DNA from 3 places in the Pantoea sp. CFCC18177 genome. Region 3 is predicted to be linked to each of the others. Evidence: predicted binding sites of a transcription regulator. Region 3 holds the regulator's gene; each other region holds the start of a gene.
The links. Region 3 encodes CRP, which controls carbon source genes, mostly activating them, when cyclic AMP is high. Its sites were predicted from a motif close to ATGTGANNNNNNTCACAT; they were not measured.

Region 1 (9,925 bases), on a different contig from region 3:
CCCATGCTTTCTTCCCAACCAGCGACCCCTCGGTGTCGTTGTTACTGACGTTTGGCAGCTTCGGTGTTTCATTCCTGATCCGTCCGCTGGGCGCAATTGTATTGGGTAACTATGCCGACCGTCATGGTCGTAAAAAAGCCTTACTGTTATCGATCAACCTGATGATGTTGGGCGGCGCGGTGATTACCTTTATGCCGGGTTACGCCAGTATTGGTTTGATGGCACCGATTCTGATTTTGCTGGCGCGTCTGGTGCAGGGGTTCTCTGCGGGCGGGGAATTTGGCAGCTCAACCGCGTTTCTGGTGGAACATTTTCCCGAGCGCAAAGCCTTTATCGCCAGTTGGCAGTTTGCTACACAGGGTGCCAGTACTTTGATGGCTTCGGCGTTTGGCCTTGGGCTGACGCAGATCCTCAGTGAAAGCCAGATTCAGGAGTGGGGCTGGCGTATACCGTTTGCCTTCGGCCTGTTGATTGGTCCGTTAGGGATTTATATCCGTCGCCACGTGCATGAACCTGCCAGCTTCGAGGCACAACAGCCTGAAGCCGCACCGCTCAAGCGTCTGTTTGGGCGTCAGAAAGAGCTGATGTTGTTGGCGATTGGCCTGATGGTGATCTCAACGGCAGTCAACTATATGCTGAACTACGTGCCGACCTACGCCACCAAAAATCTGCATTTATCCGGTTCGGTTGCCTTTACCGCTACTTTGCTGGCGGGCGTGATTCTTACCGTTGTGACGCCAGTCATGGGGTTGTGGGCAGAGCGTGTAGGACGTGTGCCGCTGATGTGGGGCTCACTGATTTTGCTGATCGTCACTATCTATCCGGCGTTCAAACTGGTGGTCAATCACACCACGCCGACCACCCTGATTATTTTGGTGTGCTGGATGGCCTTGCTTAAGTCGATCTACTTCTCGACCGTGCCCTCGGTGATGGCGGACTTGTTCCCGATTGGTACCCGAGCCAGCGGCATGGCGATCAGCTATAACGTGGCAGTGACGGTATTTGGTGGCTTTGCACCGTTGATTTGTACGCTGTTGATCAATGCGACAGGTACCAGCCTGGCACCAGGTTACTACCTGATGGCGATGTCAGTGCTAAGTGGATTGGCACTGCTGCGCAGCCAGAAGCGCGTGTCCTGAGTTGCGGGGGCGGCCTGAAGGCCGCCCCCTGTTTGCGCAATAAATTGCGCCGCTACGTTTCCCTGCAAACTTCAGGCTGGCAGGGTGCCAGCCTGAAGTTTTAATTAAGAGAACTGCAAATACGCCACGTGTGTTTGCAGATACTCCTCCAGACCATGACGTCCATCGGCACCGCCAATTCCCGATTTACGCCAGCCCGCATGGAAGCCTTGCATCGCTTCGAAGTTTTCGCGATTGATGTAAGTTTCGCCAAACTTCAGCTGACGCAGCGCGATCATTGCGGTGTTCAGATTCTGGGTATAAATCGATGAGGTCAGGCCATACTCGCAGTCATTGGCCAATGCCACTGCTTCATCCAGCGTCTTAAATGTCATCACCGGCAGGACGGGTCCAAAGATCTCTTCACGCATGATCTCCATCTCCTGACGCACGCCGGTAATGATGGTGGGCTCAAAGTAGAAGCCTTTGTCGCCTGCGCGTTTGCCGCCTAACACCACTTTACCGCCGTCCGCTACCGCATTGGCCACCTTCTGCTCTACGCGCCCGAGCGCCGCTGCTGTGATCAGCGGCCCCATATCGATATCAGTTTGTTCCGCCGGGTTACCGAATTTCACTTGTTTCATCGCCGCGGTGAGCGCAGTGATAAAGCGGTCGTAAATGCCTTCCTGCACATAAACACGTTCTGCACAGTTACACACTTGTCCGGTATTGATCACGCGAGAGCTGACAATCGCTTTTACCGCCAGTTCAAGATCGGCGTCATCCATCACGATAGCTGGAGCCTTACCGCCGAGTTCCAGCGACACTTTGGTGACATTTTTGGCCGCCGCTTCCATGGTGGCGATGCCCGCACCTACGCTGCCCGTTAAACTGACCAAACCCACGGTAGGGTTAGCGGCCAGTTCCTGGCCCACTTCTGGACCGTAGCCATACACGAAGTTGATTACACCTTTCGGCAGACCAATCTCATCGATAATTTGGGCAAAAATAGCCGCGTTGTTTGGCGTCAACTCGCTGGGTTTGATGGCGATGGTATTGCCGGTGATCAGGGCAGGCGCCGCTTTACGCGCAATCAGGAAAAACGGGAAGTTCCATGGCAGGATGCCCGTGGTGACGCCGATGGCTTTCTTAAACACGAAAATGTTTTCATTTGGGCGGTCGCTGTTAACGATTTCGCCTTCGTAACGACGCGCCCACTCGGACATATAGTCCAGATAATCGGCGGTGAACATCACTTCGGTTTGCGCCAGGCCTTGCGTCTTACCGCCTTCTGCCACGATGGTGGCGGTGAGTTCCGGCTCACGCTGACGAATAGCGGTGGCAATCTTACGCAGCCATTGACCACGCTCCACTGCGGGCAGCGCTTCCCAACCGGGTTGCGCAGCTTCTGCAGCAGCAATCGCCTGTGCGGCGTCTTGCCGGGTGCCTTCAGGGATGCGTGAGAGCAGCGCTTCGGTGGCAGGGTTGATCACTTCAATCCATTTATCATGCTGGTCGGCTACAAACGCGCCATTAATGTAATGTTGATGGTGTGTTGTCATATGTAGGGCTCCGCGATCGGTTTCGTTAATTTTGTGTGAAATGCAGAGTGAAACAGATCAAGGTGTAGCACCTTTTTGTCATTGCCAGCGCAGATGAGGGGATGGCAGAGAAGGGAAGAACAGCACGACAGACGCAGCATTCCTGATGAAATGCCGCGCATTCAGCGGGTTAGCAATCCGAAGGAATTGTTCTTAAAAACTCAGGAACCGGGCATCGCGGCGCCACTGGCGATAAACCAGGCAAGGAAACTGACGCCAGCAATGATGATGGCAATGGGGAAAAGCAGTCCGATTTTCATAGCGATCCTGAGTGTTAAGCGAGTTGAACGATGGCGCGGTGCGTCTTCATCATACTAAATAACTGGAATTGCGTAGCGTCATCTACCTGGCGCAGATGTTCGCCTTTTTGATAATGAATACGGTGAACGTGCCCGAGTTGACGCCACACCACAATCGCCGACGCCAGCAAGGCGCAGTTCTCTTCACTCTGAACACAATCGAGTGTGGCATAGCGATCTTCATCTAATCCATTAATGAAAACGTTCAACGCCTGAGGCGGTACGATGGCGCGGATGTCATCCAGCATCACGCGGCTTACCGGGTGTGACAGCAGCAGCGTCAACCTTTTGCTATTCATCTCAATCCTTCGTTCCGATGATTTTTCCAACGTTATACGGCGATAACGTCTCCTGGGGAAGCACAGAGGCCGACTTTGTATGGGTGCCATGTTACGCAGCAAGCTGGCAGTCAGTCAAAAACTGTGTTGATCAACACAACAAAAAAGAAAAATATCCCCAATAATAAGTCACTTATAAAAAATAATCGCTGTTTTAACTGCAAAACCGATTTTGTGATCCTGGTGTTGAAGACCCGCCGAATATTGCCAGCACTCTACGCTTTCCGGCAGCCATTCAAAGGCTGACGAAAAGCGGCGCACCGTAGACTGCCAGTAATCGGGAAACTCTCGGTTTCCTGTGGGCCTCAACCTTACGAAGGAATAACAATGAACAGTGCCATTCTTGCCGGTATTTTATGGCATCTGGTGGGTGCCGCCAGTGCCGCATGTTTTTATGCTCCGTTTAAGCAGGTAAAAAAGTGGTCATGGGAAACAATGTGGTCAGTGGGTGGCGTGATGTCGTGGCTGATCCTGCCATGGGCGGTCAGTGCCGTGCTGCTGCCCAACTTCTGGGCGTACTACAGCAGTTTTAGCCTCTCGCAACTGTTGCCGGTGTTTCTGTTTGGTGCCATGTGGGGCGTCGGGAACATCAACTACGGTTTGACCATGCGTTATCTCGGCATGTCGATGGGCATCGGGATTGCCATCGGGATTACGCTGGTGGTCGGCACGCTGATGACACCGCTACTGCAGGGCCGCTTCGTTGAGCTGTTCAGTTCACCGGGTGGACGAATGACACTGCTCGGCGTGTTGGTGGCGTTAGTGGGGGTGGCGATTGTCTCGCGTGCGGGGTTGTTAAAAGAGCGTGCACTTGGCATCAATGCGGAAGAGTTTAACCTGAAGAAAGGGTTAGTGCTGGCGGTGCTGTGCGGCATCTTCTCGGCGGGCATGTCGTTCGCCATGGATGCAGCAAAACCGATGCATGAAGCAGCGGCGAACCTGGGCATTGACCCGCTGTATGTGGCACTGCCGAGCTATGTGGTGATTATGGGCGGCGGGGCGTTGGTGAATCTGGCATTCTGCTTTATCCGCCTGGCGGTGAAACCAGAATTGTCGGTTCGTCGGGATTTCTCGGTGGCCAAACCGATGCTGATAGCCAACATCGCCTTCGCGGTTCTTGGCGGCACCATGTGGTATCTGCAGTTCTTCTTCTATGCGTGGGGCCACGCCAAGATCCCGCCACAGTATGATTTTGTCAGCTGGATGCTGCACATGAGCCTGTATGTATTGTGCGGCGGGCTGGTTGGCTTGATTTTGAAAGAATGGAATGCGGTAGGGAAACGTCCGGTGCGCGTGTTGTCCCTGGGGTGTGTGGTGATCATCATCGCCGCAAACATTGTCGGCTTGGGCATGGCTAACTAAAGACGCCATGAGAGCCTGACGTGCTATCTGCATCGTCAGGCTTTTGAGGTGTCCTGAGGCTCGCGCTGTGGCACAAAGCGCTGACGCCAGGCACTCGGCGTCAAGCCGGTATCCCGCGTGAACACCACCGAAAAGTAGTTACTGTCATCAAAGCCGCAGCGTGCGGCGACTTCACTGATCAAACAATCCTGAGTGCGCAGCAGATACTTCGCCTGACACAATTGCAGCTGGCGCAAATAGTGCCCAACCGTCATTCCTGTTTGTTGCCGGAAAAGCTGTTTCAGTGCACGTTCATTGAGTTGATTTTGCTGGCAGAACAGATTGAGATCGAACGGACGATGCAGCGCGCCTTGTAAAGCCGACATCAGTAGATCGAGCTGTTCTCCCTCTGGCAGCGCCCACGGGCGATCGGCGGCATAGCCATGGCGACGCAATATCAACGCTAATTGCAGGAACAGCGCTTCAGAAAGTTGAATGGATAATGAATCACTTTTGCGGCTTTCGCGTTCAAGTTGACTGATCACTCCGCGCGCCAGCGCCATGCCGCGCGTGGTTAAGCGCCAGCAGCTGGGCGCATCAGCCTCTTCCGGTGGCAGCAGTTGGCTCCAGTCCAGACTCAAACGGAAACGATCGCGGCAGTAAAGGATGTTATCCAACGCCAAATCGTTGACGCTGTCATAGCTGTGACAGTCATTATCACGGATGTAGAACACGTCCCCGCAGGTAATCAGCCAGGGGCGATCGTTCAGCACATGCAAGCCATTGCCACGCCAGACAATGACAATCTCACTGAACTCATGGCGATGAGGGGGGAAGGAGGGTTGCGGCATGCGTTCGGCCACCGCTATCGGCAGACTGGTGGCCGGGAAATAGTCTTCGCGCTTCAATATCAGCGACATGAAAAACTCCGATTACATCATCTGCTGGCGCTCCGCTCGGGGCGCGCAGCCAAATTCTCGCCGGAACAGGGTAGAAAAGTGGTTGCTATCACCAAATCCACACTGGTAAGCGATGTCGGTAATGCGCATATCACTATGACGCAATAGATGTCTTGCCTGCAGTAGACGCAACCGATTGAGATAGCGCTGCGGCGTATTACCCGTTTGCTGTTTCATCTGACGATGCAGCGTACGCAACGACAGCGAGAAACGATCGGCCAACGCATCCCACACGATATCTTCACTGTAGTGCTCATTGAGCCAGTCCAGCAACCGATGCAGACGTGCTTCCTGATCCTGCGCTTGATCGTTGTGACCGGCTTCGCGCAGCAGCACCAGCAGTTGCAAAAACAGTTGCTCCTGGTGCGCCTGGCGCTCCAGTGACCAGATCGCTTGCTGCTTCATCTGCGTCACAATGTGCAACGCCTGCGCCATAACCTTGTTGTTAATACGCCAGTGCGAACTGTAGTTGCCATCCTCTTCTCCCGGCAGCAGTGACTGCAAGCCGGAAAGAAAGCGAAACGCCGCGGGACTGCGATACAGCACATTGGTCAGACACAGATTGTCCGTTTGTTCATACAGATGACGGTCGTGATCGCGGATAAAACAGACGCAACCGGCACATAAGGTTTGCGGCTGACCATTAAACACGTGGATGCCGGAACCTTGTTCAACCAGCACAATTTCATGGAAATCATGATGATGTTCGGGGAAGGCCGACTGCGGTACGCGCGGCTCAATGGCAATCGCGTAGTTTCCCTCAGGAAAGAAATCTGTACTGTGCAAAACGGTCATGATGCGCCTCTCGTTAACAACTTTGCAACCGAGTCTACTCAGGCGTTCGGCACCTTACCTTGAAATTTGAACCGTCCAGCGCAGGAAAATGGCGTTTTATTCAAGATCGCCCAAGTGTTTGATGGAAATGCGGTAACGCTCACAACTCTACCCTGATGCGGTTCTGTGAGCTCTCTCACGATCATCTTTGCCCGTCTGCCAGACACTTTCACGCGCTGGCAGTAAGGGGAAGGTGCCAGAACCTCAGGATTTATACGCTAGAGCCCTCTCATCACAGGAAGAAACGCCATGAGTATGCGTAACATTGTTGCCATTGATTTAGGCGCATCCAGCGGGCGCGTGATGCTCGCGCAGTGGACCTCGACCAGCCAAAAGCTAAGCCTGCGTGAAGTGTGCCGCTTTCCCAATCAACGTATACGCCGTGCGGGCTACGACTGCTGGGACCTTGACCGTCTGGAGCAAGAGATTCGGGCTGGGTTAGCACAGCTGGATGATGAGGGCATCGTGCTGGACAGTATCGGTATTGATACCTGGGGCGTGGACCTGGTGCTGCTGGATGCCAACGGGAATCGTGTCGGTGAGGCGGTGAGTTATCGTGACCCGCGCACTGACGGGCAGATGTCGCAGGCCATCAACGATCTCGGAAAGGCGGCCATCTACCAACGCACCGGCATTCAGTTTCTGCCCTTCAACACGATCTATCAACTGCGCGCGCTGCACCAGCAGCAGCCAGACTGGCAAGCGCAGGTGAAACACGCGCTGATGATCCCGGATTATCTGCATTACCGTCTGACCGGCAGGATGAACTGGGAATACACCAACGCCACCACCACGCAGTTACTGAACATCGAAACCGGTGAGTGGGACAGCGATCTGCTGGCCTGGGCGGGCGTTGATGCCGCCTGGTTTGGCAAGCCCAGCGCGCCAGGCAACACCGTGGGTTACTGGTCAAATGCCACGGGTAAAGCGATTCCCGTTATTGCCGTGGCAACCCACGACACCGCCAGTGCGGTAGTCGCCACGCCACTGATGCAGGATGATGCTGCCTACCTCAGCTCCGGCACCTGGTCGTTAATGGGCATTGAAAGTTTGCAGCCCTGTGTCAGCGCCGCTGCGTTGAAAGCCAACATCACCAATGAAGGCGGTGCAGAGGGTTACCGGGTATTAAAGAATATCATGGGCTTATGGCTCCTCCAGCGCGTATGCAGTGAGCTGCATATCTCAGATCTCTGCGTCTTGATTGGCGAGGCAGCGCAAGAGCCCGCCTGTCGCACGTTGATCAATCCCAACCACCACCGTTTTATTAATCCCAATAGCATGGTGCAGGAAATACAGAACGCCTGTGCCGAGCAACATATGCCAATTCCGCACACCCCTGCGGCTCTTGCGCGCACCATCTTTGACAGCCTGGCGTTGCTGTACCGCCAGGTGATCGGCGAGCTTAGCCAGTTGCGCGATGCGCCAATACGCCAGCTCCATGTGGTGGGCGGGGGGAGCCAGAATCCGCTGTTGAACCAGTTATGCGCCGATGCCTGTCAGTTACCGGTACTCGCCGGACCGATTGAAGCCTCAACCCTGGGGAATGTCGGCTGCCAGCTGATTGCACTCGGTGAGTTGCGCGATGTGGCCGATTTACGCCGCTGCATCAGCCAGAATTTCCCGTTAGAAACTTTTGAACCTCAGCGCTCAAGCGTCTTCGCAGCCCACCAGGCACGATTTTCCGCGCTGAGCCAACCTGCTAAGGAACTTGCTTATGACAAAGCTGATTGAACAAGCTTATGAACTGGCTAAACAACGTTACGCTGCCGTAGGAATTGATGTGGAGCAGGTGATGACGCAATTGGATGGGATTCCTGTGTCGATGCACTGCTGGCAAGGGGATGACGTGCGCGGCTTCGAAAACCCCAACGGCGAACTCACCGGCGGGATTCAGGCCACAGGTAACTATCCGGGACGCGCGCGTAATGCGCATGAACTGCGCGCCGATATCGAAAAAGCCATGTCGCTGATTCCAGGCGCTAAGCGCCTCAATCTGCACGCCATCTATCTGGAAAGCGACACGCCGGTAGAACGTGATGCTATCGAACCGCAACACTTCAGCCACTGGGTGGAGTGGGCAAAACAGCATAAATTAGGGCTCGATTTTAATCCAAGCTGCTTCTCGCATCCTTTAAGTGCCGATGGTTTTACCCTGTCACACGCTGACAAAGGCATCCGCCAGTTCTGGATTGATCACTGCAAGGCCAGTCGCCGCATCTCGGCACATTTTGGTGAACAACTGGGCACGCCCTCAGTGATGAACATCTGGGTTCCGGACGGTATGAAAGATCTCACCATTGATCGCCTGGCGCCGCGTGAACGTTTAGCCAGCGCGCTGGATGAAGTGATCAGCGAAAAACTCGATGCCAGTCATCATATCGACGCCGTCGAAAGTAAGTTATTCGGGATTGGTGCCGAGAGTTACACCGTGGGATCCAATGAGTTTTGCCTTGGCTACGCTGCCAGCCGCCAGACCGCGCTGACGCTTGATGCCGGGCATTTCCATCCCACTGAAGTGATCTCCGACAAAATCTCCACCGCGATGCTGTATGTCCCGCGCCTGTTATTGCACGTCAGCCGTCCGGTGCGTTGGGACAGCGACCATGTGGTGCTGCTGGATGATGAAACCCAGGCTATTGCCACTGAAATTGCGCGTAACAAGCTGTTCAACAAAGTGCATATCGGCCTCGACTTCTTTGATGCTTCTATCAACCGCATCGCGGCGTGGGTGATTGGTACCCGCAATGCCAAAAAGGCGTTACTGCGTGCGCTGTTGGAGCCGAGTGACCAACTGCGCAAACTGGAGCAGGAGGGGGATTACACCGCACGTCTGGCGCTGCTGGAGGAGCAAAAGTCATTGCCATGGCAGGCTGTCTGGGAAGCCTGGTGCTTGCGTCACGATGTCCCTGCTGATGCCAGTTGGCTCAGCGAAGTCCGTCATTATGAACAACAAACACTGCGTCTACGTTAAGGGATAACCCATGCAAAACACGATTCTCGCTTCTTCATTTGTGCAGGATATGGTCAAGGCGACCAGTGATATGTGGTTAAAAGGCTGGGACGAGCGCAACGGGGGCAATGTCAGTTTGCGCTTGCTGCCGGAAGAGGCGCTGGCCTGGTCAGCTGATTTTTATGCCGAACCGCGCTGCATCGAGTTAACCAAACCCGCACCGGCACTGGCGAATGACTGGTTCCTGGTGACCGGCTCGGGCAAATTTTTCCGCAATGTGCAGCTTGATCCCGCCGACTGCCTGGCGTTACTTCAGGTTGACGACAAAGGGCTGTCCTACAAAATTCACTGGGGTTTGAGTCACGGTGGCTTGCCAACGTCAGAGCTGGCGGCTCATTTCCAGTCGCACAGCGTGCGCAAGCAGGTCTCTAACGGCGCTGACCGCGTCATTATGCACTGCCATGCCACGAATTTTATGGCGTTGA
Region 2 (9,925 bases), on a different contig from region 3:
TTCCTGTTCAACGCGACGCTGACGACGTAACTGGCCCGGCGTGACGCTAAAGTAATTTTTAAAGGTGCGGGTGTAGGCCTGTTGGGTATCAAACCCGTAGCTCATCGCCACCTGTAAAATCGCTTCATCACTGTTAATCAGCGTGAGCGCTGACTCAGTCAACCGGCGCTGGCGAATGTACTCTGCCAGAGAGAAGCCCGTGTGTTGACGGAACAGACGTTGTAGATGCCAGCGGGAGTATCCCGAGCGGCGTGCTACTTCATCCAGATGCAGATCGTGACCTAAGTTGTCTTCTATCCAGTCCAGCAAACTACGGATAAATTCGCTCTGATTCATGGGAACCTCCTGCTTCGACAATATGTCCAGTGCAGTCACTGTAGCGCGTTAAATTTATCCCTTAATTAGCAGAAAATTAGCGCAGAATTAGCAAGGAGGGAGAGCAGTGTAATTATCTACTAAGAATCCGAAGGTAAACTGCGTTCATCAGTCTGGGAGAACACTATGCGCGTGCTGCTGGTAGAAGATGATGAAATGATTGGCACCAACTTGCAGCAGGCGCTGGAAGCGGCGGGCTGGTCAGTGGACTGGGTGCGCGATGGCGTGTATGCCACCAATGCCTGGTCTGAGGGCGGCTATACCTGCGTATTGCTTGATTTAGGCTTGCCGCGTGAAGATGGCATCCACGTCTTGAAACGTGCTCGCACCCGAGGCGATATGACGCCGGTGCTGGTACTGACAGCGCGTGACACCGTACAACAGCGTATTCAAGGCCTCGACAGCGGTGCCGATGACTATTTGCTCAAACCCTTTGATTTGCAAGAGGTACTGGCGCGCATGCGTGCAATCACCCGACGTCGTCACGGTGCGGCGGATTCCCTGTTAGGTAGCGGCGATGTGCAGCTGGATATGATGACGCGTGAGGTATTGTATAAAGGGCAACGCGAACAACTCACCGCCCGTGAGTATGCGCTGCTGTATGCACTACTGGAACGACCCGGTGCGATTTTATCGCGCGAACAATTAGAAAACCGCATCTATGGCTGGGGAGAAGAAGTCACCAGTAACGCCGTCGATGTGCTGATTCACGGCATGCGCCGCAAGCTTGATAACGAAGTGATTCGTAACGTACGCGGCCTGGGCTGGCGAGTACCGGCAATATGAAACCTTTCACCTTTATGCGCTCCTTGCGTAACAAATTGCTGCTCACCCTGGTGCTGTTGCACCTGGCGATGATTGGCGGCGTCACCTGGTACTTCTACCACTGCTATGGCGACATGATGGGCACCATGAAGGACGATCAACTCGCGAAGATCGCCGATGCCTGGTCATCCAGCCAACGCATGCCCGCGCTGATGCCGATGGTGATGCAGCAAGAGAAGCTGAAAAGTACCTACATCGTGCAGTTGTGGGATGACCACAACCACCTGCGCGCCAGTTCCTGGCCTGCGTTACAGGCACCGCTCCAGCCCAAAAAAGGCTGGTCAGATTTGAAAGTGGGCGACTGCGGCGATGACTGTGAATGGCGTGTCTATACGCGCCCCGGTGAGTTAGGCAGTGAGATTGGCAATATTCAGGTGTTGCATAACATTGGCTACATGAAGAGTTTGATGGTGAAGCGGGTACTTTCCGCCATCATTCCGTTGATGCTAATGATGCCACTCTCGCTGCTGGTGATATGGTTGGTGGTGCGCGCGATTACCCGAGATTTACGCGTGGCGTCGCGGCAAATTGCCGCGCAGGAAACGCTGCACCCCCACGCGGTTTCACCCAACAGCCTGCCCGATGAAGTGCTGCCGCTGGTCGCGGCTTATAACTCGCTGCTGGATAAACTGCGTGCGGCCTGGTCTTCACAGCGTCAGTTCCTGGAAGATGCCGCGCATGAATTACGCACGCCGGTGACCGCCGTCACTCTCCAACTGGAAAATCTGCGTCAGCATATTCAACCGGGCGAGGCCAGCCGACAGTTTGACCAGTTGGAAGCGGGCGTCACGCGCACGCGCCATTTGGTGACGCAACTGCTCAACATCTCACGGCAGGAAGATCAGTCGGTAGTAGCCTCCGTCGAGACCATCGACATCGACGATCTGCTCAAAGAGAGTATTGAGCAACTGATGGTGGTGGCAGACAAACGCGGGATTGATATTGGCTTTAACGGCACGACACATTACCGCCTGCACGCCAGCCGCTCCGATTTGCGCAGCCTGTTCGATAACCTGATAGGCAATGCCATGCTGCACACGCCTGAGGGTAGCCTGGTGGATGTGCTGTTACATCGCGTGGGCAATCACACCGTGGTGGATATCGTTGATAATGGTCCAGGCATGCCGGAATCCTTTATTGAACGCGCCTTTGATCGCTTCACGCGCTCGCCGGATGTGCAGGCACAAGGCAGCGGCCTGGGGTTATCTATCGTTCGTAGCGTGGCGCAGAAGCATCAAATGCAGGTGGCGCTGTCCAACTGCCATAACCCGCAAGGCGAGATCTCGGGCTTGCAGGTACGTGTGACCTTGCCTTAATTCGGCGGTTGCTGACGTTTTCGGTAGAGCGCGGTCTTCAGGCCGCGCGATAAATCACGCCACTCCCTCCTTTTCAACATCCCATCAAATTACCGCTGTACGCGACAACGTAATCGGTTGCGGGGTTCCGTTCGCAACACGCCTTTTTTGTGATCATAGTCACATTTCAGATGAATCAAAATGCAACACATTTTGACAAACGTGATCAAAATCTATTTCCTATCGCTCTGTTACAGGCACATTACGCGCACTTGAAAATTCGGCGATTCAGACCGTTTAAACCAACACACTGCCCATCCCCTGGGATCGATTTGACACGATCGCGGCGCATTCGCGGCGATCACAAGCATGTGGATAACAATAATGAAATTTAAAGCATTGATAGCAGGGGCCTTATTGGCCAGCAGCTGGACCGGCGCGGCACAAGCGGCAGACAGCGATCCGCAGTATCTTTCTGACTGGTGGCATCAGAGCGTAAACGTGGTGGGCAGCTATCACACGCGCTTCGGACCTCAGTTCAACAACGATGTGTATCTCGAATACGAAGCCTTTGCCAAAAAGGACTGGTTCGATTTCTACGGCTATGCCGACCTGACCAACTTCTTTGGCGCAGGCAACAGCAACGCAAACGGCATTTTCGACCACGGTTCGCCGCTGTTCATGGAAATTGAGCCGCGTTTCTCTATCGATAAACTGACCGGCACCAGCCTGGCATTTGGTCCGTTTAAAGAGTGGTACTTCGCGAACAACTATATCTATGACATGGGTCGCAACGCGTCACAGCGTCAAAACACCTGGTATATGGGTCTGGGTACCGATATTGATACCCACAGCGATATCGGCCTGTCACTGAACGTGTATGCCAAGTACCAGTGGCAGAACTATGGTGCGGCGAACGAAAACAGCTGGGATGGTTATCGCTTCAAGGTGAAATACTTTGTGCCGATTACCGATCTGTGGGGCGGTAAGCTGAGCTATATCGGCTTCACCAACTTCGACTGGGGCTCGGATCTGCGTGACGAAACCGGTCCATCACGCACCAGCAACTCGATCGCCTCTAGCCACATCCTGTCGCTGAACTACGATCACTGGCACGTTTCTACCGTGGCGCGTTACTTCCACAACGGCGGACAGTGGGCGGATGGTCAGGAGCTGAACTTCGGCAACGGTCCGTTTGAAGTGAAATCAACCGGCTGGGGTTACTACCTGGTGGTGGGTTACAACTTCTGATTGCATGGACCAGGTCGCCATAAATGGCGACCCTACAACGATCGTGTGCGGTTTTCGTAGGGTGCGCATTTATGCGCACCTGGTAACATACACGCAATGAATTGTGCCGCCACGCATCTCAACAACACCTGTCAAATCTGTGGTTTATAGGCATTCACCATCCAGGGCACGCCAAACTTATCGGTGAACATGCCAAAGCCGTGCGCCCAGAAGGTCGGTTCCCACTTTTTCGTCACCTCTCCGCCTGCCGATAATGCATCAAACCACCGCTTGCCTTGTGCCTCATCCGGCGTTGATAAGCTCACGGAAAATCCTGCGTAATTCGCCTGCGGTGCGCCATCGCTCATCATCAGTTCGCCCTGCCCGATCCGCAGGTGCGCGTGCATTATCTGTTCGGGTGAGAACGTCATGCCAGATGGGCAGCCTTCATCTTCGACAGTTGTTTCGTCTGGCATATCGCCAAAGGTCATTTTGAACAGCAGTTCGCCGTCGGTCGCCTCAAGATAGAAGGCGATCGCCTCTTCGCAGCGGCCGTTGTAAAACACATAGGGAGTAATTTGCATGGTCAGTTCTCCAGAATTGGAACGTCCAGTGCAAGTGTAGTGCGCAATTTTTAATCAGATGGGAGCCAGGCCGCACTCTTACCTTTGTTGACAGTAACGCCGGAATAATTGCGCCATATAGGCACTCATCGGCGTCAGCGCGGTGTCTTTTCGCTGAATCAAATAGAACGTGGCTTTCGGCAGCGGATCGTCAAGATCGAGAGCGATTAACTGCCCGCCGTGGGTAGGATCTTCAATCACATCGCGCGAAATAATACTGACGAAATCGCTCTTCGCCACCAGACTGGTACAGGCCATAAAGGTCTCACAGGTGACGACGATCTTCGGTGCCATGCCGCGTTCACCAAACAAATCGTGCAACAGCCGGTAATAGCTGCCTTGCGGCGTCGGCATGGTCCAGTCACAGTGCTGCAACTCCGTGAGGGATCGCGCATGGGCCATGGGATGCCCTTTGCGCATCACCACCTGATAGTCTCGCTGCATCAAGCGTTCAAAAATCAGTTCCTGATCCAGATGGTGTTGATCGTAGGTATTGATGGTGAAATCCAGCGCACCCTGTCGCAGTTCATGCACCATCGACACCAGTTGCCCCTCAACAATGCGCACCTTCACCAGCGGGTATTCGCGATGAAACTGAGTGATCACCTGCGGCATGATGGTACGCGCGATACTGCCGCCCACGCCAATATTGACCCGGCCACCGGCCAGTCCCAGCCGCTGTTGAATATCCTCCTGCGCCACGCGCAGCTCTTCCAACACCAGACTGGCATGACGGAAAAAGTTATCACCGATATCGGTGAGCGTGACCCCTTGCTGACGCCGTTCAAACAGGCGAGCGCCGAGCGCCAGTTCCAGTTCCTGGATCGCTTTGGTCAGTGCAGGCTGCGATAGCCCTGATAAGCGGCTGGCCGCCCGAATACTGCCCTGGCGCGCCACGTCGACAAAGGCACGCAGCTGATGAAGTTTGAGGTTGGCAGGCATGATTTTTGTGATAACCGTTGTTTATCAGTGACAAGATATTCGCATCTTATGCGCACCAATACCATTGTGTAGATTCGGGTTAATGCATAAAAAACCAACACAAAGGATATGCCGATGAAAACCCTCTCCGACCTCGTCAACGCGCGGATACCGCAGATGCAAATCTGGCGTCGCGATCTGCACCATTTTGCCGAATCGGGCTGGCTGGAGTTCCGTACCGCAACCTTAGTCGCTGAAGAACTGCATCGCCTTGGTTATCAGCTGAAGCTGGGCCGTGAAGTGATCGATGCTGATGCGCGTATGGGCTTACCCTCTGACGAAGTGCTGGCGCAGCAAGAAGCCCGCGCGCTAGAACAAGGTGCGCTGCCGCAGTGGATCTCCCATTTCTCTGGCGGTTTCTGTGGCGTTGTCGCCACGCTGGAAACCGGTCGTCCCGGCCCAGTAATGGGCTTCCGGGTCGATATGGATGCACTGGACCAGAACGAAAGCCGTGATGCCGACCATATCCCGACCCGCGAGGGCTTTGCCTCCTGCAATGCCGGCATGATGCATGCCTGCGGTCACGACGGGCACACCACCATCGGACTGGCGCTGGCGGGCGTGTTGATGGAGATGAAAGATCAGCTCAGCGGCACCATCAAGATCATCTTCCAACCCGCCGAAGAAGGCGTGCGCGGTGCGAAAGCCATGGTCGCTGCAGGCGTGGTGGATGATGTGGATCTGTTTACCGCCATCCACCTTGGCACAGGCGTGCCCGCAGGCGAAATCGTTTGCGGCAGTGATAGCTTCCTCGCCACCACCAAACTGGATGTGAGTTTTACGGGCGTCGGCGCACATGCAGGCGGTAAACCAGAAGAGGGCCGCAATGCCCTGCTCGCCGCCGCACAGGCTACGCTGGCATTGCATAATCTGCCGCAACACAGCGGCGGCGTGGCGCGCGTTAACGTCGGCGTATTGCAGGCGGGCACCGGCCGTAACGTGGTACCGGATTGCGCGCTGATGAAAGTCGAAACCCGTGGCGTCAGCAATCAGGTTAACGACGATATCTATCAGCAGGCCTTGCGCGTCATCGCTGGCGCAGCGGCGATGTATGGCGTTGAGTACGATATCAAACTGATGGGCGGTGCTCGCAGCTGTACGCCGAGCCAGCCGTGGGTGGATTTCATCCACCAGCAGGCCGATGCGATGGGCATTTTCACCTCGGTCATTGATACCAAACAGCAGGCGGCAGGTTCAGAGGATGCCACCTACATGCTGGAGCGCGTGCAGCAGCGCGGCGGCCAGTCTTCGTATGTGATCTTCGGCTGCGATCTGGCAGCAGGCCATCACAACGCCAAATTCGATTTTGATGAAGCGATCATGGCCACCGCGGTGCAAACGCTGGCCACCCTGGTGCTGAATCAGGCGCAGTTTGGAGGCCAGCGATGAGCCATCACGACTTTATCGATCATTACATCAACGAGAATCAGCCGCGCTTTACTGCGCTCAGCGATGCGATCTGGGATGTGCCAGAAACTCGCTTTGAAGAGACGCAGTCTGCCGCCATTCTGGCTGATGCGCTGGAGCAGGAAGGTTTTCGCGTTGAACGCGGCGTCGGCAATATCGATACCGCTTTTATCGCCAGCATCGGCAGCGGCAAGCCGGTGATTGCGATTCTGGGTGAGTTCGATGCACTGGCCGGTTTAAGCCAGCAATCGGGCTGCGCCACGCCACAACCGCTGATCGAGAATGGCAACGGACACGGCTGCGGGCACAATTTATTAGGCACCGCCGGACTGGCTGCCGCCTTTGCCATCAAAGCCTGGTGGGCGCAGAACGGGCAACGCGGCACATTGCGTTTTTATGGTTGTCCGGGCGAAGAAGGCGGTTCCGGCAAAACCTTTATGGTGCGTGAAGGACTGTTTGATGATGTCGATGCGGCTGTCACCTGGCATCCTGAAGGGTTCAGCGGCATGTTCAACCTCAGCACCCTTGCCAACATTCAGGCCGCGTTTCATTTCAAGGGCGTCGCCGCGCACGCCGCTAACTCCCCGCATCTGGGCCGCAGCGCCTTAGATGCCGTCACCCTGATGAATACCGGTGCCAACTTCTTACGCGAGCACATCGTGCAGGAAGCCCGCGTGCACTACGCCGTGACTAATACTGGCGGCGTCTCTCCCAATGTGGTGCAGGCCGATGCCGAAGTGCTGTATCTGATCCGCGCACCGGAACTCGATCAGGCCCAGGATATCTACCAGCGCGTCATCAACATCGCCAAAGGCGCGGCCCTGATGACGGACACCACCATGACGGTACGATTCGACAAAGCCTGCTCCAACTATGTGCCCAATCGTGCGCTGGAAGCCGTCATGGAGCGCAATTTGCATCAGTTTGGCCTGCCAGCTTACAGCGCGGATGAGCAGCAGTTTGCCGCCGAGATCCGTGCCACGCTGACCAAAGACGATCTGCGCAATGCGCGCCTGAATGCGGCACGCACCGGCGGTGAAGCGGGCGTGGCGTGGACAGAAGCGCTGGGTGACAAGATTTTGATGGATGAGGTGGCGCCGTACGCCGTCACGCGCGAGCTGCTGTACGGCTCAACCGATGTCGGCGATGTCAGTTGGGTCACGCCGACGGCACAGTGCTTCGCGCCCTGTTTTGCCTTCGGTACCCCGCTGCACACCTGGCAACTGGTGGCGCAGGGCCGCACCTCTTTGGGTCACAAAGGCATGTGTCTGGCCGCCAAAGTGATGGCCGCCACCGCGCTGACCTTGTTACAGGACGAGGACGCGCTGGCACGCTGTCGTGAGGAGTTTCAGCGTGTGCGCCGCGAACAGCCTTATGTTTGCCCGATACCGGCAGACGTCACACCATCGAAGTTGTCATCCTGAAATAAGCGCGGTGCTCCGACTAAGTGCGCATCAATGCGTACTCTATGGGGCTTAGGCGCAGTTGTAAGGTTTACCACAGTTGTAGGGGGCGCATTTATGCGCCCAGAAATATCTAAACACTATAAAAATGACAGCCCCAACGCGGGCATGCAAATACAACAAGACGACCAATGAGGCAAAGCTGATGGAAGTGACTACGGAGAACCGCAGCCCAGGGAAGCTGTTTAGCTGGATAGAGCGCATCGGCAATAAAGTGCCGAACCCATTCTTACTGTTTGTCTATCTGATCGTGGTATTGATGGTGGCCACCGCCATTATCAGCGGCTTTGATCTGGCAGTGAAAAATCCCACCAACGGCGAGCTGGTCCGCGTCAATAACCTGCTGAGCGTGGCTGGGATTCAGTGGATCCTGCCGAACATCATCAAAAACTTCAGTGGCTTTACGCCACTCGGCTCGATTCTGGCGTTAGTGATTGGTGCGGGCCTGGCCGAGAAAGTCGGCCTGCTGCAATCGCTGATGGTGAAGATGGCCTCACGCGTGAGCCGTCGTTACGCCAGCTATATGGTGCTGTTCATTGCCTTCTTCAGCCACATCTCATCGGATGCGGCACTGGTGGTGATGCCACCACTCGGCGCACTGATCTTCCTCGCGGTGGGTCGTCATCCGGTAGCGGGTCTGCTGGCAGCGATTGCCGGTGTGGCGTCTGGATTTACCGCCAATCTGCTGATCGTCACCACCGACGTCCTGCTGTCGGGTATCAGTACCGAAGCGGCGAAAGCGGTGAGCGATACCGTGCACGTCAGCGTGATCGATAACTGGTTCTTTATGGCCAGTTCGGTGATCGTATTGACGGTAGTGGGCGCGATCCTCACCGATAAATTCGTTGAGCCGCGCCTGCCCGCATGGAACGGCGGTCATCAAGACCGCCTGCCGCCGCTGACGGCACTGGAAAATCGCGGCCTGAGAGCGGCTGGTATTGCTGCACTGGTATTTATTGCGTTGATGGCGCTACTGGTGGTGCCGGAACACGCACCGCTGCGCAACCCGAAAACCGGCGGCATTATTCCTTCGCCGTTTATTCAGGGCATTGTGCCGATCATCATCCTGTTCTTCTTTGTGGTGGCGATTGCTTACGGCGCAGTGACGAAGCAGATTCGTCGAGCCGATGACATCCCACAGTTGCTGGTCGATCCGATGAAGAGCATGGCGGGCTTTATTGTGATGGTGTTCCCGCTGTCGCAATTCGTCGCCTTCTTCAACTGGAGCAACATGGGCAAGTTTATGGCTATCGGCCTGACCGATATGCTGGAGAGTGCCGGGATCAGTGGCGCACCTGCGTTCCTTGGCCTGATGTTCCTGTCAGCGTTTCTCTGCATGTTTATCGCCAGCGGCTCGGCTATCTGGTCGATTCTGGCACCGGTATTCGTGCCGATGTTTATGTTGCTCGGTTTCCATCCGGCCTTTGCGCAAATGATTTTCCGCATCGCTGACTCTGCCGTCTTGCCGCTGGCACCGATGTCGCCGTTCCTGCCGTTGTTCCTTGGCTTTCTGCAGCGATACCTAAAAGATGCACAACTTGGCACCTATTATGTGCTGATCTTCCCCTATCCTGTGGTGTTCTTCATTAGCTGGATTGTGCTGCTACTGGTTTGGTACGCACTCGGCTTACCGATTGGTCCGGGCGTCTATCCAAGCCTGCACTAAGCGCATCGCCATGGACGGCGATCACACTTCTGTGAACTGCAACGTAGATTGCGAAAATGT
Region 3 (9,925 bases):
CGAGATCGTCGACCTGTGCGCCGATATGCGGGCCCAGCGCGGTAAAAGTCACACGTTCATTCATTGTTGTTCTCCATTCCAGGGTGTCAGACGGCGCTGCAACGCGCGCAGACCCAGCTCTAAACTAAAGGCAATCAGCGCAATCACCGCGATACCGGCCAGCACCACATCGGTGGCGAGAAACTCGCCCGCCGACTGCACCATAAATCCGAGTCCGCGCGTGGCGGCAATCAGTTCGGCGGCCACCAGCGTTGACCATCCCACGCCCAAGCCAATCCGCAAACCGGTCAGAATTTCCGGCAGCGCCCCCGGCAAAATCACGTAACGCAACAGCTGCCAGCGCGACGCGCCTAATGCCTGAGCCGCACGAATCCGCACCTGCTGGGCATTTTTCACGCCTGCCAGCGTCGAGAGCGTCACCGGTGCGAAGATTGCCAGATAGATCAGTAAAATTTTCGAGGTTTCACCGATGCCAAACCAAATCACCATCAGCGGTAAATAAGCCAGCGGCGGCACCGGGCGATAGAGTTCTATCAACGGGTCCAGCAGCCCACGAATCGCCGGACTCAATCCCATCGCAATGCCCACCGGAATACCGATCAGTGCGGCAAAGAACAACGCCACCAGCATGCGCGTGAGGCTGGCACCTAAGTGCTGCCACAGCGTCGCATCCATAAAGCCTTGCGGACTGGCGATCAGCAGTAACTTTTGCAACACCTGCTGGGGTGGCGGCAGGAATAAAGGCGCGACTAAACCGAGGGCGGTCACCGCCCACCACACCAGCAGCATCAAAGCTACGCTCAGCAAGCTGAGAGAAAACTGGGGTGAAAACGGCCAGCGCAGCGAGCGGCGCCGCGTCTGGGTTTTCTCATCAATCACCGCACTCATACAAACGCCTCCCGCTGGGAAAAGACCTGATTCAATACATACTCACGACGTTCGATGAAAGCCGGATCGGACTTAATGCTGCGGCACGGCTCACCCGCGGCAAACCGTTGGCCAAAGTCGAGTTTGATACGCTCAACCACGCGCCCCGGCCCCGGTGACAGCAGCACCAGTTCGCTGGCGAGAAACACCGCTTCCTCTATATCGTGGGTTATCAGCAAAATCTGTTTACCGGTATCCCGCCACAGCGTCAGAAGCAGTGTTTGCATCTGTTCGCGGGTAAAAGCATCCAGCGCACCAAACGGCTCATCTAACAGCAGCAGCTGAGGGTCAGCCGCCAGCGCACGGGCAATACCCACGCGCTGACGTTGACCCCCAGAGAGCTGCCAGATAAAACGCTTTTCTGCCCCTTCCAGTCCCACTTTGCGGATCAAACGTCGGGCGATAGCGTGGCGCTCGGCTTTCGCCATTCCCGCCAGTTGTAAACCAAAGGCCACGTTATCGATGACGTTACGCCACGGCAGCAATCCCTCGTTCTGGAATACCACACCGCGCTCGGCACCAGGCCCGTTCACCGCTTTGCCATCCAGCGTAATGCTGCCCGACTCCAGCGGCAGAAAACCGGCAATCAGATTGAGCAGTGTGGTTTTGCCGCAACCAGAAGGCCCCAGCACCACCAGCAGGTCGCGTTGGTCGAGCTGCAGATTGATATCTTGCAGCGCGGGTTGTCCGGCGTAACGCGCATTCAGGTTGGTGATGCTGAGCATAAGACCTCCGTTATTTCGCTAAGGGGGCAACAAAGCGCGTGGTGACGTAGCTGCTGTAGTCGCTGGCGGCATCCGGCACTTTGCCCTGCTCTTTCAGGAAGTGCGCGGTGTCGACAATCGCCTTGTTCACGGGTTTACCCAGCTGTTCAAGCTGTTGTTGCGCAGTCAGATAAGTGTTGCCTTTCACCAGCACCGGCACATCGCTCTCCGGCACGCCGCTTAAACGCGACAGCTTGCTCAGGTTGTCCGGCTGTTTGAGCCACTGATCGGGATTAGCGATATACGCCTGTTGTGCATCAATCGCGCTGCGGGCGAAGGCGGTGACGATCTCAGGATGCTGTTGCGCGAAATCTTTGCGCACTACCCAGACATCCAGCGTCGGTGAGCCCCATTTGCCCACCTGAGAAGAGTCAGTCAACACCGTGCCGTCTTTTTCCAGCTCATTCACCGCCGGAGACCAGACATACGCGCCATCGATGTCACCACGTTTCCACGCGGCAATAATGGCGGGCGGTTGCAGGTTCACTAACTGCACTTGTGAAGGCTTGATGCCCCAATGTTTGAGCGCAGACAGCAGGCTGTAATGCGTTGTGGAGATGAAAGGCACCGCAATGCGTTTGCCAATCAGATCTTTAGGTTGGGTGATGGATTTCTTGACCACCAGCGCTTCGGAATTGCCGAGCTGAGAGGCCAACAGAAAGGCTTCAATCGGCAGCTGTTGCGTGGCTGCCACGGCCAGCGGACTCGAACCGATATTGCCGATCTGCACATCGCCCGAGGCCAATGCGCGCAGCACGCTGGCACCGCTATCAAATTTACGCCAGTCAACGGTTGCGCCACTCTCTTTGGCAAAGGTGTTATCGGCTTGCGCCACTTTGGCCGGCTCTGCCGAAGTTTGATACGCCACCGTCACGTTAACCGCTTGCGCCTGAAAGGCCATCAGGGCGAATGCTGCTGCCACTGCTGTTATTGTTTTTTTCACTGCCATCATCGTTCACCCCAATGTTATGTCGTGACGGCAGTTTCTCCAGCGCGGGTAATTTCATAAAGGAATTAAAAATTATCCCTAATGAAAATCTGTTCTTAGATCAACATCGGGCAAGGCTATGCGGAATACGCAATTGCAAAGAAGTCGTAAAGACAGAAATATGTCACGCGCTCACATCCTGACTGTGTTATTGATAGGCTCCTGATTTTACAACCCTGTTGCCGGTACTGAATCCATGTCGATTGAGAAAGTTGCGCATCTCGCTGGCGTATCAAAAGCCACGGTATCACGGGTGTTAAATCATCATCCCGGTGTGCGACCGGACACGCGTGAAAAGGTGCTGGCGGCCATTGAGCACTGCGATTACCAACCCAATCTGCTGGCGCGTCAGCTGCGTACCGCGCAAAGCCATATGTTACTGGTGTTAATTTCAGACATCACCAATCCCTTCTGTTCACGCGTGGTGCAAGGCATTGAAGCTGAAGCCGAGGCACAGGGTTATCACATCCTGTTGTGCAATTCGGCCTCGCAGTTACCCCGGGAAGCCGCTTACCTGGCGTTGCTGAGTGGTAAAGTGGTGGATGGCGTGATCACCATGGACGCTGCCGCCTGCCTACAGGAGCTGAAAGGTATGATTGGTGATGCGCCCTGGGTGCAGTGCGCAGAATACGATCCGTCGATCCCGGCCTCCAGCGTCACCATCGATAATAATGAAGCCGCCTTTGAAACCGTGCGTTACCTGGCCAGTAAAGGCCGTCGCCGCATTGCGTTGGTGAATTGCGATATGCGCTACCTCTATTCCCATCAGCGAGAGAGTGGCTACCGTGAGGCGCTGGAGCAGTTAGAACTGAGCTGGGGCGGCGTGGCCTATGCTGAAAACATTTCGTGCGAGTCGGGAAGCGCTGCGCTGCGGGAGTTGTTGTTGCACCCGGAACGGCCAGACGCGGTGTTTGCGGTGTCGGATGTGCTGGCCGTCGGTGTGATCCATGCCGCGCTGGAGGCCGGATTGCGCGTGCCGGAAGATCTGGCGGTGGTGGGATTTGATGGTATTCCGTTTACCAGCAGCCTCAACCCACCGCTGACGACCATTGAACAACCGATGAACCGGCTGGGGGCGCGCAGTGTTCAGCTGTTACTGAACCGCATCCGCCAGCCGCAAAGTGAGGTAGTGCGCGAGGTGCTACCCTGGAAGCGCGTGGAACGCGCCTCCAGCTGACTCAACGCCAAATCAACAGCACGCAGGCGGCCGTCAATACTCCCATGGCGAGGTTGAAGATTTTCCACGCGCGCGGGCTGCGCAGCAGGCGGCCAATCATCGAACCAAACCCCATCCAGATTACACCGGATACCACATTGACCAGTGCCATGCCGATGCTGATGGCTATCACCGAATGCAGGTAAGCATCGCCTGCGAGGCTGAAGCTGGCGACCGCACCCAATGCCATCAACCAGGCTTTAGGGTTGATCAGTTGCAGCAATCCGCCCTGCCAGAATGGCATCTGCTTCACGCTGGCGTCTTCCGTCTCCAGCTTTTCGTACTCAGCAGTCGCGATTTTCCACGCCAGCCACAGTAAGTAGAGGCTACCGGCAATCTTCAGCACCAGATGCAGAGAAGGATAAAGCAGGATGAGACCACCGATACCAAATGCCACCATCAGCAACATGACTTGCATACCAATCATGATACCAATGAGCAACGGAATGGTGCGCAGGAAGCCAAAATTAGCACCTGAGGCGGTAAGTAACATATTATTGGGGCCTGGCGTGATGGCAGCGACCCAAAGAAAGCCCAACATTGATAAAAAAAGACTCAGTTCCATGTATATTCGGGTGCTCCTCACCCAGTAAAGCGGACAACCCATCGAAGCTATCAGCGACTTATGCATCAGACAAGCCTTTACCCAAGCTATTTTGATCGCCCCGACGGCGAGCGCTTTACACCGCTGCGCGGATTCAGTAACGCGCATCTACAAACACTGCTGCCGCGCATTCTGCGGCGGCGCGTCTCGTTACGTCCGCACTGGCAGCGCCTTGACCTGCCGGACGGCGATTTTGTCGATCTCGCGTGGAGCGAGGATCCCGCACAGGCGCGCCACAAACCGCGCATGGTGATGTTCCATGGCCTGGAAGGCAGCTTCCATAGCCCCTACGCCCACGGCCTGATGCAGGCCTGCCAGGCTCGCGGTTGGCTGGCAGTGGTGATGCACTTCCGGGGTTGCAGTGGGGAACCCAATCGCCTGCAGCGCATTTACCACTCAGGTGAGACTGAAGACGCCACCTTTTTCCTGCACTGGCTCCAGCGCGAATGGGGTACGGTTCCGACTGCTGCGGTGGGCGTTTCACTCGGTGGTAATATGCTGGCCTATTTGCTGGGCATGCAGGGCAACGATGCTCTGGTTGATGCCGCCGTTGCGATTTCGGCCCCCTTTGCCCTTGAACCCTGTAGCGAAAAGCTGGATGCCGGCTTCTCGCGCTTCTATCAGCACTATTTGCTCACTAAGCTGAAACAGAATGCCACGCGTAAACTGCTGGCCTGGCCCGGCACGCTGCCGGTGGAACTGAGCCAGCTGCGCGCCTTTCGCCGCATTCGTGAGTTCGATGATGCGATTACCGCACGCGCGCACGGTTTTCTGGATGCCAATGACTATTATCGACGTGCCAGCGCCATGCCGCTGCTCAGCGGCGTACGCAAGCCGTTGCTGGTCATTCACGCCAAAGACGACCCGTTTATGACCGATGCAGTGATACCGCAACCAGAACAGCTGTCACCCTCCATTGAATATCAGCTGACGCAACAAGGCGGTCATGTTGGTTTTGTCGGCGGCACCTTGCTGAAGCCGAAAATGTGGCTGGAACAGCGTGTGCCTGACTGGCTTTCAACCTATCTGGATGTGTGATCGTGATTATTCCCTGGCAAGAACTTGAAGTGACAACGCTGGAAAACCTGATTGAAACCTTCGTGTTACGTGAAGGCACCGATTACGGCGAGCAGGAGCGCAGCCTGGCGCAGAAGGTGGCCGATGTGCGCCGCCAACTGGAACGCGGAGAAGTCGTGCTGGTGTGGTCTGAACTGCATGAATCAGTGAATATCATGCCAGCGCGAGATTTTCGCGGTTAATGCACCGCGCGGCAATTCGTGGTAACAATGCTCATCGCCGGACCTCACAGGGAGTTCTGTTATGTCAGCCAGGCATCCAATCATTGCCGTTACCGGTTCCAGCGGAGCCGGTACCACCACCACCAGCCTCGCCTTCCGTAAAATATTCCAGCAGTTTGATCTGCACGCTGCGGAAGTGGAAGGTGACAGCTTCCATCGCTACACCCGTCCAGAGATGGACATGGCGATCCGTAAGGCGCGCGATCTGGGTCGTCACATTAGCTACTTTGGCCCCGAAGCCAATGACTTTGGTTTATTAGAGCAGACGTTCAAGCACTACGGAAAAACCGGTCAGGGCGAATCGCGCAAGTATTTGCACACCTATGATGAAGCGGTGCCGTGGAATCAGGTGCCGGGCACCTTTACGCCATGGCAGCCGCTGCCGGACAACACCGATGTGCTGTTCTATGAAGGGTTACACGGCGGTGTGGTGACGCAACCGCATAACGTGGCAGAGCATGTGGATCTGCTGGTGGGTGTGGTGCCGATTGTGAACCTGGAGTGGATTCAAAAGCTGGTGCGCGATACCAGCGAACGTGGGCATTCTCGTGAAGCGGTGATGGATTCGGTGGTGCGTTCGATGGAGGACTATATCAACTACATCACGCCGCAGTTCTCTCGCACCCACATCAACTTCCAGCGCGTGCCGACCGTGGATACCTCCAACCCGTTTGCCGCACGTGAGATCCCTTCACTCGACGAAAGTTTTGTGGTGATCCATTTCCGTGGTCTGGAGGGGATTGCCTACCCTTACCTGCTGGCAATGATTCAGGGCTCGTTCATTTCACACATGAATACGCTGGTGGTGCCGGGGGGCAAAATGGGGCTGGCGATGGAATTGATCATGACACCGCTGGTGCAACGGCTGATCGAAGGTAAACGGATTGAATAATCCAGAATTTCTGTAGCGGCACGATGTAAGGCGTGCATCACACCGCGCGATAAATCGCGCCGCGACAGTAGGATTACAACTCTACCACTTCATAGCTGTGGGTGATTTCCACACCTTTACCCAGCATGATCGCCACCGAACAATACTTCTCAGCGGAGAGATCAACCGCGCGGGCCACGGCTTTATCACTCAACGCTTTGCCGCTGACAATAAAATGCAGGTTGATGTGGGTAAAAATACGTGGCGCTTCTTCACGGCGTTCAGACGTGAGCTTCACCTCGCAATCGGCCACATCATTACGGCCCTTTTGCAGGATAGACACCACGTCAATCGCGCTACAGCCGCCCGCCGCCATCAGAACCATCTCCATTGGACTCGGCGCTTTATCCCCTGAATTACCGTCCATTAATACCTGATGGCCAGATGAGGATTCTCCGAGAAAGGTTAACCCCTCCACCCATTTCACTCGTGCCTGCATTATTCTTTCTCCTGAAGTGGCTATTTTGCCGCCAGAGTACGCTTTCAGTTGATAAACAGCAATCCAGACTCTTCCGCCTGTTGCTGAAGCGAGACAACAGAAGACAGCTTGCAAAAGCTGTGCTACAAACAGTGCTGAAAATATTTTCGTCGTAACAGACGAAGGCGGGAAGAATCAAAAGCGTAGCTTAAGAATCACCCGGAAATAAAACGCTCGACGATTACACCGCCTGACAGGGAAAACTGCCCCCTGTGCTTTGGGCACGATTACAATAGAGGATAATAGCGAATGGTTCTCGGCAAACCGCAAACAGACCCTACACTCGAATGGTTCCTGTCCCATTGCCATATTCACAAATATCCGTCAAAGAGCACGCTCATCCATCAGGGTGAGAAAGCGGAAACGCTGTACTACATCGTGAAAGGTTCCGTTGCGGTTCTGATCAAAGATGAAGAAGGCAAAGAGATGATCCTCTCCTACCTCAATCAGGGAGATTTCATCGGCGAACTCGGCCTGTTTGAAGAAGGTCAGGAACGTAGTGCCTGGGTACGTGCCAAAACTGCCTGCGAAGTGGCTGAAATTTCCTACAAAAAATTCCGTCAGCTGATTCAGGTAAACCCGGATATTTTGATGCGACTCTCGTCGCAAATGGCGCGTCGTCTGCAAATCACCTCCGAGAAAGTGGGCAACCTTGCCTTCCTCGATGTGACGGGCCGTATCGCGCAAACACTGCTTAATCTGGCCAAACAGCCAGATGCGATGACTCACCCAGACGGGATGCAGATTAAAATCACCCGTCAGGAGATTGGTCAGATCGTGGGTTGCTCACGCGAAACCGTGGGGCGCATCCTGAAAATGCTGGAAGATCAGAACCTGATCTCCGCACACGGTAAAACCATCGTCGTTTACGGCACCCGCTAATTTCTTATCACCCACGGCGTGATGGCAACATCGCGCCGTTTTTGTTTGCGATGAGCTGATGTGGCGCCGAATCATCTATCATCCTGAGGTCAACTACGCCCTGCGGCAAACGCTGGTGCTGTGCCTGCCTGTGGCACTTGGCTGGCTGTTTGGCGATCTGCAAAAAGGCCTGTTGTTCTCATTAGTGCCTGCCTGCTGCAACATGGCCGGTCTGGATACCCCGCATAAACGCTTTTTCAAACGTCTGATTGTCGGCGGTTCGCTGTTTGCCATCGGCAGTTTTTCGATCCAGTTGCTCACGGATTATCAGATTCCGCTGCCGCTCATACTGTTTGTGCTGCCGCTGCTGATTGGTGTCACCGGTGAAATTAGCCCGTTACATGGCCGCTTGCTGCCAGCCACCCTGATTGCCGCCATCTTTAGCCTTAGCCTGGTTGGAAGGATGCCGGTTTGGGTGCCGCCGCTGCTGTATATCGGCGGTACGTTCTGGTACGGCCTGTTTAACTGGTTTTGGTTCTGGCTGTGGAAAGAGCAGCCGATGCGTGAAACCCTGAGCCTGCTGTATCGCGAACTGGCAGATTACTGTGATGCGAAATACACGCTGCTGACGCAACTCACCGATCCTGAAAAAGCGTTACCGCCGCTACTGGCACGCCAGCAAAAAGCCGTCGATCTGATCACCACCTGTTATCAGCAGATGCATATGCTCTCGGCCAACCGCGATAACAGCCATAAGCGTCTGACGCGAGCGTTTCAGGTGGCGTTGGATTTACAGGAACACATTTCGGTGAGCCTGCATCAGCCGGAAGAGGTGCAAAAGCTGGTCGAGCAGAGCCACGCTGAGGCGGTGATCCGTTGGAATGCGAAAACCATCTCCGCGCGCCTGCGCATCCTCGCCGATGCGATTCTCTATCATCAGTTGCCGGAGCGCTTCCATATGGAGAAGCCACTCGGGGCGCTGGAAAAAATCGCGCGCCAGCACCCAGATAATCCGGTCGGCAACTTCTGTTACTACCACTTCAGCCGTATCGCACGCGTCTTACGCACGCAGAAGCCGTTGTACACGCGTGACCTGATGGCGGATCGTCAGCGCCGTCTGCCGTTCTTCCCCGCGTTGCGCAGCTATCTGTCATTGAAATCTGCCGCTTTACGCACCGCCGCACGCATCTCGGTGATGCTAATGTTCGGCAGCGCAGTCGCGCTGTTCTTCAACATTCCTAAGCCCTACTGGATTCTGATGACCATCATGTTTGTCAGTCAGAATGGCTACAGCGCCACGCGGGTGCGCATTCAGCACCGTGCGCTCGGCACCTTTGCCGGCTTGCTGATTGCGGCGGCCTCACTGCGACTGGCCGTACCCGAATCGGTCACCTTACTGTTTATGCTGGCCATCACCCTCGCCAGCTATCTGGTGACGCGCAAATATTATGGCTGGTCGATGATTGGCTTCACCGTTACCGCCGTGTATTCCTTACAGTTGCTGTCGCTCAATGGCGCACAGTTCTTATTGCCGCGCATGATGGATACGCTGATGGGCTGTCTGATTGCGTTTGCAGGCATGATCTGGCTGTGGCCGCAGTGGCAGAGCGGATTGCTACGCAGTAACGCCCATGATGCGCTGGAAGCCTATCAGGAAGCGTTGCGAATGCTGCTGGGGCCGGAACAATCGCCGGAAAAGCTGGCGTACCAACGCATGAAGGTCAACCAAGCGCACAATGCGCTGTTCAACTCGCTTAACCAGGCATCAAGCGAACCGGGCTTCAACGCGCAGTACCTGAAAGATATGCGCATGTGGGTAACACACAGTCAGTTTATCGTCGAGCATCTCAACGCCATG

Region 1: the regulator CRP is predicted to act here: its motif matches at 6,579-6,596, upstream of rhaB (rhamnulokinase).
Region 2: the regulator CRP is predicted to act here: its motif matches at 2,664-2,681, upstream of ACPUC8_RS24380 (nucleoside-specific channel-forming protein Tsx).

Annotation. Positions count from the first base shown of each region.
Region 1 is NZ_JBNBPL010000001.1:148,771-158,695, reverse strand. Features, by position in the region: gene ACPUC8_RS00690 (MFS transporter) at 1-1,139, shown strand, start outside; gene aldA (aldehyde dehydrogenase) at 1,244-2,680, opposite strand; gene ACPUC8_RS00680 (YoaK family small membrane protein) at 2,881-2,979, opposite strand; gene ACPUC8_RS00675 (hypothetical protein) at 2,994-3,317, opposite strand; gene rhaT (L-rhamnose/proton symporter RhaT) at 3,684-4,718, shown strand; gene rhaR (HTH-type transcriptional activator RhaR) at 4,754-5,617, opposite strand; gene rhaS (HTH-type transcriptional activator RhaS) at 5,630-6,451, opposite strand; gene rhaB (rhamnulokinase) at 6,740-8,221, shown strand; gene ACPUC8_RS00650 (L-rhamnose isomerase) at 8,205-9,461, shown strand; gene rhaD (rhamnulose-1-phosphate aldolase) at 9,472-9,925, shown strand, end outside.
Region 2 is NZ_JBNBPL010000036.1:188-10,112, forward strand. Features, by position in the region: gene ACPUC8_RS24365 (helix-turn-helix domain-containing protein) at 1-336, opposite strand, end outside; gene ACPUC8_RS24370 (response regulator) at 502-1,161, shown strand; gene ACPUC8_RS24375 (sensor histidine kinase) at 1,158-2,516, shown strand; gene ACPUC8_RS24380 (nucleoside-specific channel-forming protein Tsx) at 2,880-3,746, shown strand; gene yjdN (VOC family metalloprotein YjdN) at 3,878-4,309, opposite strand; gene ACPUC8_RS24390 (LysR family transcriptional regulator) at 4,388-5,290, opposite strand; gene ACPUC8_RS24395 (amidohydrolase) at 5,405-6,718, shown strand; gene ACPUC8_RS24400 (M20 family metallopeptidase) at 6,715-8,160, shown strand; gene abgT (p-aminobenzoyl-glutamate transporter) at 8,345-9,865, shown strand.
Region 3 is NZ_JBNBPL010000028.1:46,676-56,600, reverse strand. Features, by position in the region: gene tauD (taurine dioxygenase) at 1-64, opposite strand, end outside; gene tauC (taurine ABC transporter permease TauC) at 61-888, opposite strand; gene tauB (taurine ABC transporter ATP-binding subunit) at 885-1,652, opposite strand; gene tauA (taurine ABC transporter substrate-binding protein) at 1,663-2,643, opposite strand; gene ACPUC8_RS22155 (LacI family DNA-binding transcriptional regulator) at 2,876-3,856, shown strand; gene ACPUC8_RS22150 (LysE family translocator) at 3,858-4,460, opposite strand; gene ACPUC8_RS22145 (hydrolase) at 4,521-5,537, shown strand; gene ACPUC8_RS22140 (YheU family protein) at 5,540-5,758, shown strand; gene ACPUC8_RS22135 (phosphoribulokinase) at 5,820-6,689, shown strand; gene ACPUC8_RS22130 (OsmC family protein) at 6,763-7,167, opposite strand; gene crp (cAMP-activated global transcriptional regulator CRP) at 7,456-8,088, shown strand; gene ACPUC8_RS22120 (YccS/YhfK family putative transporter) at 8,147-9,925, shown strand, end outside.